Thalassospira sp. TSL5-1: one gene and its partner. The protein of the gene in region 1 interacts with the protein of each later gene in a pairwise test. Links are inferred from orthologs where the notes say so. Each region holds a gene or a part of one and is shown on either strand. Other genes may lie near its edges.

Region 1 (4,788 bases):
CGTTAACGTCATAATCGGCGCCCAGATTATCCAGCGGCGCAAGCCAGCCCTTTTTCGCCCAGATCGGTGCTTCATAGGTGCCAATCGTCAAGATGTCATACTGGCCGCCCTTGGTGGCGATGTCGGTGGTGACACGCTGGCGCAGGGTATTTTCTTCCAGTGTTACCCATTCCAGCGAGATGTCGGGGTTTTTGCTGGTGAAATCATCCGTCAGCTTCTGCATGCGGATCATGTCACCGTTATTCACTGTGGCGATGGTCAGCTTGGTTTCGGCGTTGGCCCCAAAAGCGACGCCACTGGCCAACAGCGCGCAAAACGCTGCTCCCATGATGTGTTTCATAATTCCTCCCAAAAGGACTTTTTCCCATTGAACAAACTGTGTCGTTTGTTTTGATCATTTGCTCATTACGTGAACATTCACTCAATTTACACCTCCGGTGTCAACCAAATTCGATTGTGCGGCGCAACAGAAAAACCCGCGGTTTTGTGCCGCGGGTTTGGGTTAGTTGCTTGATTTTTATGGGTAATTATTCGGGATTTAGGGTAATAAAGCTTTTGCCGTGGCTTCGTCTGTAACCAGCGATGTAATCAGGTTTCCTGCCATCGCACCGCGAATCGCGGCGACCTTTTTAGCCCCTTTGGCGACGGCGATGGTATTTTGCGCCGGGCATTGCAGCGGCGCACTGGTGACGCGGTTATTGACATCATGATCCAGAATTTGACCGTTCTTATCAAAGGTCCAACTGATCAGCTCGCCAATCCCCCCGTGTTCCTGCAGGCTTCTAAGCTCGGCAGGGGTAATAAAGCCATCCACCAGAAGCGGGGCGTCATCGCCCATTTGTCCAATGCCGACAAATCGCACATCGGCGTGGGCGGCAAGATACAGGATATTGTCCATTGGGGCCTGTTCCTGCATCGGTTTGCGCTGTTCGGCATTGGGGACAATCACCGGAATGGATAATGGATAATGCGGTGCACGGGTTAAATCGGCCAGTTCGGTGACGGCATCATAAAAACTAGCCGCACCATCTGTTGCGATGGTGCCAACGAGGGACACGATTTTATGATGGCGGGCATCAATACGCTGGACTTCATTGACCATGCCGCGCATGGCGCGCCCGGTTCCCAGGGCGATAATTTTGGGTTCAGGGGATTGTAAAACCCGCTCCAGCAGGTTGGCAGCCGCCTGGGCAATGCCGAACATGGCATCGGGGGCTGCGGGGTCTGTCGGCACAACCTCGCAATGCTCCAGCTTAAACTGCGCGCAAAGACGGGCTGCCAGCTCCATGCAATTGGCAATTGGATGATCCAGGCGGACCTTGACCAGCCCCTCGCTGACTGCAGCCGATACCAGGCGTTGTGCCGTCGGGCGCGAAACGCCCAGTTTGGTGGCAATTTCATCCTGGGTATTGCCAGCGCAATAATACAGCCAGCCGGCACGGGCGGCTTCATCCAGTCTTGCGGCTTCTTTGCGGGTCCGTTTTACCATCCCAGTCTTCCGTTTTTATCGTGCCTTGGCGCTGCAGAAAGTTGAGGTCGCCTTTTTGCAGCCTTTAAATGTTAGGGGCAATTCCGATGATAGGGAAGATCATAAAACAACAGGACCGTCCGTTCAGGACGGCCCTGTTTGCAAAATGCCGGGTAGAAAGGCGGTTATTTTTTCGGCAGATAATCCGAAACCAGCAATTCGGCGATCTGAACAGCGTTAAGGGCGGCCCCTTTGCGCAAATTATCGCTGACACACCAAAGCGACAGGGCATTGGGAATGCTGGGGTCCTTGCGGATGCGCGAAATGAACACGCTGTCTTCCCCGGCCACTTCCTGCGGGGTGACATAGCCTTCATCCTGGCGGTAATCGATCACGGAAATACCCGGGAAGGCCTTAAGCGCCTTGCGTGCTTCCTCGACGGTGACGGGCATTTCAAATTCGATATTCACGGCTTCACCGTGGCCCACGAAAACCGGCACCCGAACACAGGTGGCATGAACTGCCACATCCGGGTCCAGTATTTTGCGGGTTTCGGCGGTCATTTTCCATTCTTCGCGGGTCGCGCCATCATCCATGAATTCATCAATATGCGGGATGACGTTAAAGGCGATTTGCTTGGTGAACTGTTCCTTAAGGGGCGGGTCATTCACGTAAATGCCGCGTGTTTGGTTAAACAGTTCGTCCATTGCGGCCCGACCAGCCCCCGAAACCGACTGATAGGTCGATACCACCACGCGCTTGATCGGCTGCAGGTCATGAAGTGGTTTTAACGCCATGACCATTTGAATGGTCGAGCAATTCGGGTTGGCGATGATGTTTTTCTTGGCATATCCGGCAAGGGCATCGCCATTGACCTCGGGCACCACCAGCGGAACGCCCGGTTCCATGCGCCAATAGCTGGAATTGTCAATCACAACACAACCTGCTTCGGCGGCCTTGGGGGCCAGGGTTTTTGCCGTGCTGCCGCCAGCCGAAAACAGGGCAATGTCCACCTGGGAAAAATCAAAGCGGGCGGCGTCCTGAACGGTCAGGTCGTCATCACCATAAGAAACGGTGCGTCCGATCGAACGGGACGATGCCAAGGCAAAGACTTCCTCGGCAGGAAACTTGCGTTCTGCCAGGGTGTTGAGCATTTCGCGGCCGACATTGCCAGTTGCGCCAACAACGGCGATTTTATAACCCATCAAGTGCCTCTTTCTGTTTTGGTTCGGACCGGGACAAGCCGTGATCATAACATTTGACAATCCGGCAGAATATCTCTCGGCCGACCGGTAAGCTGCGCGAGATGTAAGGCTTTCTGCGGCGTTGCGCAAGGATGGTTTGGGTTTTTACCGCTTGAGATTGTAGTGAAATATGTCACTATATTGCCTGGGGGTTGCAGAATGTCGCCCGATATTTTGCAATTTTTGGGGGTTATCGCATTTCCGGCTTGAGAAGGACGGCTATGACGTACCCAATGACTTTGAATTGGACTGACAGAAAAGTCCTCGATTTTTTTCGCGAACATGTCACACGCGGCACGCTTGTTGTGCGCGTCAATGACCGGCACGAGGTTGCGCTGGGTGATGGCGGCGAACCGCGTGCGACCATGACACTGCCAAATTGGACCGATGCCGTAAAAATGGCCCTGAGCCCGGACCCGGGCTTTGGCGAAGTCTATATGCAGGGCGGCATTGATATTACATCTGGCGAGCTTGAAGACCTGATCCGGGTGTTGCGCCTTAATTTTGATGGCGGGCATTCCAGCAGCAGCTTTGGCTTGCTGATTGAAAAGCTCCAGGCCTTCAAGTTCCGCATTGCGCAATTTACCTCGGTCGAGGCGGCGTCGCGCCGGGTGCGCCACCATTATGACATCGGCAATGACCTTTATACCCGGTTTCTTGATAGCGACATGCAATATTCCTGTGCCTTCTGGGATGACGGGGCGCATGACCTGGCCGCGGCCCAGCAGCATAAAATGCAACTGACAACAGATCGTTTGAAAATTACCGACCCGAACACGCGTGTTGTGGATATCGGCTGTGGCTGGGGTGGGTTAAGTCGCTTTATCCGCCGGACCACGGGGGCCGAAGTGCACGGCATTACGCTTTCAAACGAGCAATATAACTGGGCACTGGAACGCAAGGCCGAACTGCCCGCTGATTTTCATGAGGGCCTGGATTACCATTTGCAGGATTACCGGGTTTTTGCCCAGGCCAATCATGACCGTTATGACCGTGTGGTGTCGGTGGGCATGTTTGAACATGTCGGGCGGCCGCAATTTAAAACCTATTTCGAGCAGGTTGCCCGACTGCTTAAGGCCGGTGGGCGCGCGGTGATCCATACCATCATCAAACCCCGGCCCGATTTTACCTCTCCCTGGATTGATCGTTATATCTTTCCCGGTGGTTATATTCCTGCGGTTCACGAAGTTGTCGAGGCAGCGGAAATGGCCGATCTGGATGTAGAGGCCTGCCATTTTCATGCGGGCGAAAACTATGCCCGCACCTTGATGGCCTGGCGCGAGAATTTCCGTAAAATCGAGCATGAGCTGGACCCGGAAAAATACGATACCGAGTTCAAGCGGATGTGGGAGTTTTATCTGGCAGGCTGCATTAATGCCTTTGACCCTCGCGAGGGCGGTGGCGGGATGCGGGTGGGCCAGTTTGTGTTCACCAAGTCGGGTTTTCGGCATCATTAATGTTGCATGCGGGCGGCAGGGCATTTGCATCTGCCGCCAACAGCCCCATATCTGAATCCTGCCTTTGATTTGTTCTGGTTTATTTTGATTTGCGTTGTGGACGTAAAATGACAGGCCGCAAGAGCCTGCCTGACGGGACGCAGGGATACAACCGGCCCTGATGCCCTGATATAAACGGTTGTTTTCCGTATCAGGAGGAAACCCATGCTGTATTCAACCCCCGTTGCCGGTGCAGGCCGTGTCGATGATGCTGTTTTTCCGATTTTGACGGATGATGATGCCCGACCGCCTTATGTTGGTTCGGCCCGTCAATACGCGGCGGCATTGGCGCTTGTTGATCTTTCCAGTTGCGAACGCGATATGTTGCGTGCCCATCTTCGCGCACCCGAACAGCGCATAACCGGTACTGAACTGGCTGCGGCTGCCGGGCATTTTGGATCACGTATCGGACATAAAAAATATGGGCGCGTGGGCCGTAAAATTGCCCTTGCTGCCGGGTTGCCGCAGTGTCAGGCCGATGTCAGCGACTATCTTGCGGCCATTTTTACGCTGGCGGATGGTACTCAAATGGAAAGCGAAGACTGGCACTGGGGCCTTCATCCGTCACTGGCGCAAGCTT
Region 2 (4,746 bases), on another replicon or contig:
CTTTTGACGGCTTTATCGGCGCTGCTGTTTGCGTGGCTGGATTTATAAGAACAAAACAGATACAACCGAATTGTCCTGTAATCAGATGGTGTGAATATGGATCCGGTTTCTTTGGCCGTCGGCGGCATTGTGGTTTTGGTGGTGTCGCTGGTTTTCAGTGCGCAACTGGTCAAACGGGCGCGGGAATCGGCCCGGGCCGAGGCTGAATCGCATCAGGCGCTGTTGGCCGCCCAGCTTGAACAGGCCGAAGCCACCCGCCGCGATTTGGCAAGCGAACTGGCCCAGTTGCGTGACCGGTTTGATACGGTTGCCGAAAAACGTGCCATTGCTGAAACCACGGCCAACCGGGTACCGGGGCTGGAAAGCGAAATTCGCGAATTGCGCACATCGCTGGAACATTGGCGCGAAAAAGGCGCGGAGCTGGAAACCGCGCTCGAAAAGGAACGCGAAGCCGCCCAGGAAAAACTTCAGATGCTGGATGATGCGCGGGTCAAACTGCTCGATAGTTTCAAGGCGCTGTCATCGGATGCGTTGAAGGTCAATAACGACGAATTCATGAAAATGGCCCGCGAAAGTTTCTCGCGCCTGCAGGAAGGGGCCAAGGGCGACCTTGAAAAACGCCAGCAGGCGATTGACGGCCTGGTCAAACCCATCAAAGAGCGGCTGGAGGCCTTTGATATCAAGGTCAATGAACTTGAAAATTCCCGCAAGCAGGCATATGGCGAATTGCGTGAACAGGTGGGGTCACTTGTGGTATCCCAGCAGCGCCTGTCGCGCGAAACGCAAACGCTAAGTTCCGCGCTGCGCTCCAGTTCGTCGGTATCGGGCAAATGGGGTGAATTGCAGCTTAAGCGTATTGTCGAACTGGCCGGGATGCTGAACTATTGCGACTTTGAAGAACAGGTTCATTTCAAAACCGATGAGGGCGACCAGAAGCCCGATATGGTCATTAACCTGCCGGGCGGCAAAAAGATTGTCGTCGATGCCAAGGCTCCGACATCAGCCTATCTTGAGGCGATCGAGGAAAAATATGACGATGATCGCCGCGAAACCCTGATGGGGACCTATGTTACCAATGTGCGTAAGGTGATTTCCGGTCTTTCCAAGAAATCCTATTGGAAATCTGTTAATTCACCGGAGTTTGTTGTGTTATTTTTGCCGGGGGAAAGTTTTTTTTCGGCAGCCCTGGAGCGTGACCCTAGCCTGATTGAGGACAGTTTCCGCGATGGGGTGATTTTGGCAACGCCCACCACGTTGCTGGGTTTGCTCAAGGCTGTGGCCTATGGCTGGCGGCAGGAGGCCCTGGCCGATAATGCCCGCGAGATTAGCGAAATTGGTCAGCAATTGTTTGATCGGTTGGGTACGCTTGCCAAAAACTTTACCGCAATGGGCAAGTCGCTGGAGGGGACGGTCAAGCATTACAACAAAACGCTGGGCTCGCTTGAAAGTTCGGTGCTGGTGTCGGCCAAGCGGTTGAAGGAAAAGCAGATTGTGGCCGATGACCGCGAGATTGATCAGCCCACCCAGTCCGAAACCCATGTGCGCCAGCTTAGCAAGCCGGAGCTGACCGCCCATATGCTTGAAGACAAGAGCTAACGCCAACAGGGCGGTTGGGCGACGGATTTCTTGACTCCCTCAACGTGCGGTCTTATCTCCAAGGCCAACTTATATTATATTGAAACCGTTCCAGCCGTGTTCCTGTGCCTTGCGCGGGCCGGTTTGGACGGTTTCCTGTTTTGACCCGGAAAATCTGACATGGCCTTGCGTGAAATTCTTATCGTTCCTGACCCCCGCTTAAAACAGGAATGCGAACCGGTATCCGATGTGGATGACGAGATTCGCCAGATTCTGGATGATATGCTGGAAACCATGTATGACGCGCCGGGCATTGGCTTGGCCGGTCCGCAGATTGGTGTGATGAAACGGGTTATTGTGCTCGATGTTTCCGACGACAAGGAAAAACCGGCGCCGATGAAAATGGTCAACCCGGAAATTATCTGGGAGTCCGAGGATGTATCGGTTTATCAGGAAGGTTGCCTGTCGATCCCGGAGCAATATGCCGATGTTGAACGCCCGGTCGAAGTTGGCGTGCGTTACCTTGATGAAAACGGCAAGGAACATGAGATCGAGGCCGATGGCCTGCTGGCAACCTGTATCCAGCACGAGATTGATCATCTCGACGGGGTGCTGTTTACCGATTATCTGAGTGCGCTGAAACGCAATATGATCCTGAAAAAGGTTATGAAATTGCAGAAGGCCAAGAAATCGGCCTGATACTGGCGCGGGTGTTGTGCTGTTATGTAATCTTGCCAGAGGACCGGTTTTGCCGGTCCTTTGTTATATCGGGTGTTTTATCGGGCTTGTGTGCCTGTTTGCGCCGGTAAAAGGATGGCGTGCAGCGGTACTTTTGTAAAAATGTGTCGTTGAACTGGCGGATGCTGCCAAATCCGGCCTCAAAGGCAATATCGGCGATCTTAAGGTCGCTTGTATCTAGCAGGCGTTTGGCGCATTGCAGGCGCATTGTGCGCGCCGACTGAAGCGGTGTGGCGCCAATATGTTTTTGAAACAGGCGGGATAAATGCCGCTCGCCGATGCCAAGCCTTTCCGCCAGCTCCCCGATATTGCCGCGGTTTAAGGCCCCTTCCTCGATCAGTTTCAGGGCACGAAAGACGGTTGCCAGTGTGCCGTTCCAGGCGGCCGATCTGGGTGCTGATTCCGGGCGGCATCGCAGGCAGGGGCGAAAGCCCTGTGCCTCGGCTGCCGGGGCGGTCGGAAAATAAACCACATTTTTGCGAAGCGGTTGCCGGACCGGGCAAACCGTGCGGCAGTAAATTTTCGAGGTTGTGACCCCAACAAAAAACACCCCGTCAAATGTCGGGTCACGCGCCAGCCGTGCCGCCTCGCATATTTCAAAACTCAGCATGGGGTAAAGTTAGCCGGGCTGGCATGACTTGTCGAACGGATATGGATTTTAAGGTCCGAAAACCGCCAGATGACGGAACGGTTTGTATGCCAATGTCGCCGTCAAGAACAGCAATGTGGTGTGCAACGGCGGAGAACCCCAATGACAGGATTTAAAACCGAACATGTGGCGATGGCATCGGTCGCCCTATCCGGTCTTGTCTGGGGTATTTTCTGGATTCCATTGCGGGCGCTGGATGACAACGGGATTACCGGCATTTGGGCGATTGTGCTGTTTTATCTGGTGCCAGCGATATTGCTGCTGCCGGTGATGATGATGCGCTGGCGGCGGCTTTTGCGGTTGGGGTGGCCCCTGCATGTTGCCGGGATGCTCGCCGGGACGGCACTTGTTCTCTATGCGGCATCCCTTGTGTTTACCGATATTGTCCGGGCCTTGCTGTTTTATTACCTCACCCCGTTATGGAGCACCCTGCTTGCCCGCATCATGATCCGGGAAGCTATTACCGGTGCCCGTTTGGGGACGATTGCTTTGGCATTAAGCGGGCTTTTGCTGATTCTTGGGTTTGATAGCGGCTTTGCCGGGATGTTGCGGGCCGGTGACTGGATGGGGATTGCCTCGGGCATTGTCTGGGCGATTGCCGCTGTCTGGATGAAGTCGGATGCGGGTGGCAACGGATTTGATTTTACCCTGTCCTATTTTTTCTGGGGCAGTATGGCGGCATTGTTGTTAACCGCCTTGCCGCTGGAGGGGGCTGGTCATATTCCCGGCTGGTCGGCAATTTGGGATGTTTTGCCCTGGATTGTGCCTTTTGTGCTGTTTTTGGTCATTCCCCCGGCCTTTGCCGTGATGTGGGGGGCAACGGTGTTAAGCCCCGGTTTGCTGGCCATATTATTCATGACGGAGATCAGCGCCGGGACGATCACCGCCGCCATTTGGGCACATGAACCAATAGGTTTGCGCGATCTTGCCGGTGTTGTTCTGATCACGGGGGCCGGGATGTGGGAACCTGTTGTGCAAATGTACCGGGCCAAACTTCAGCCGGGCTGAGGGACCGCCTGGCGGCCGGCTTTTGGCCCGGATTATCCGGTGAGATGTGTTTCGGACTGCTGCTGTCCGATGATCCAGCCTTCCTGTGTACGAATTCGGTCTGAGTCAGGCAGGTTCTCGGCCCTTTTGCCAATTGCTATCAGGATCAGGCCGATTACGCCGATGAAGGCGTCAAAGGCATCATCTTTGCCATTGGCGTTGTCGATGCCGTTGGCGATTTGTGCCTGAATTTTCGGGGTTATGTGGATGCCCTGTTTTGCCAGATCGGGGATCAGTTGTGCCAGAACCTCGCACCGGGATTCCTGCCGGGATTTGGCAAAACGCCCTGATGGCAGGTTCATATGATGCAATCCCAGCCAACCATAAATTTCACCGGGATAGGTTTCGATAAAGGTAACGCCGGGCTGATGCAAAAGGCATCCAAGCTCGCCATCAAACGGCCAAATGTGACATCCGCGTTCAATGCCCGGCAAAAGAAGGTTTTGCCAGCCATGCAGCATCGCCTTGCCCACCTGATTGGCCCCTAACGTCCAGAACGGCACAGCGGCGGCAGGGCGACTGTTCGATGCTTTTTCACATTCGCGGTAAAGTTGGGCAAAATCATCAACACCCAGGCTATCAACAAGGTGAGCACGTTTAACATGGCCTTTGGCCCCGGCGCGGACCGGGTAAAAGGGCCGGGTGGGGGTGATTTGGTCCGGGGTTTCGCAAATCTCAAAAAAGCATTGCCCGGCGGGTTTTTTAAGCCAGTCCAGCACCGCGGCAAAGGTTTTAAA

The links. The genes of interacting proteins can lie anywhere in the genome.
Region 2: the proteins of LF95_RS00740 (region 1) and def interact in binary tests that used the Escherichia coli proteins (3 or more experiments, as listed by UniProt). The link is inferred for Thalassospira sp. TSL5-1 from one-to-one orthologs.

Annotation. Positions count from the first base shown.
Region 1 is NZ_KV880637.1:154,441-159,228, forward strand. The notes cover bases 664-3,579. They hold LF95_RS00740 (aspartate-semialdehyde dehydrogenase), read right to left. Parts: upstream 2,674-3,579; coding sequence 1,654-2,673; downstream 664-1,653. Other genes in these bases: LF95_RS00735 (sugar-binding transcriptional regulator), read right to left, coding at 664-1,489; LF95_RS00745 (class I SAM-dependent methyltransferase), read left to right, coding at 2,946-3,579. Also shown: LF95_RS00730 (ABC transporter substrate-binding protein), read right to left, coding at 1-340; more of LF95_RS00735, read right to left, coding at 539-663; more of LF95_RS00745, read left to right, coding at 3,580-4,169; LF95_RS00750 (hypothetical protein), read left to right, coding at 4,374-4,788.
Region 2 is NZ_KV880641.1:120,141-124,886, reverse strand. What follows is about bases 641-3,514. They hold def (peptide deformylase), read left to right. Parts: upstream 641-1,755; coding sequence 1,756-2,274; downstream 2,275-3,514. Other genes in these bases: LF95_RS20500 (DMT family transporter), read left to right, coding at 3,065-3,514; LF95_RS20505 (bifunctional transcriptional activator/DNA repair enzyme AdaA), read right to left, coding at 2,297-2,923; rmuC (DNA recombination protein RmuC), read left to right, coding at 641-1,596. Outside these bases: LF95_RS20520 (glutamate racemase), read left to right, coding at 1-7; more of rmuC, read left to right, coding at 97-640; more of LF95_RS20500, read left to right, coding at 3,515-3,970; LF95_RS20495 (hypothetical protein), read right to left, coding at 4,003-4,746. UniProt on the Escherichia coli protein: Removes the formyl group from the N-terminal Met of newly synthesized proteins. Requires at least a dipeptide for an efficient rate of reaction. N-terminal L-methionine is a prerequisite for activity but the enzyme has broad specificity at other positions.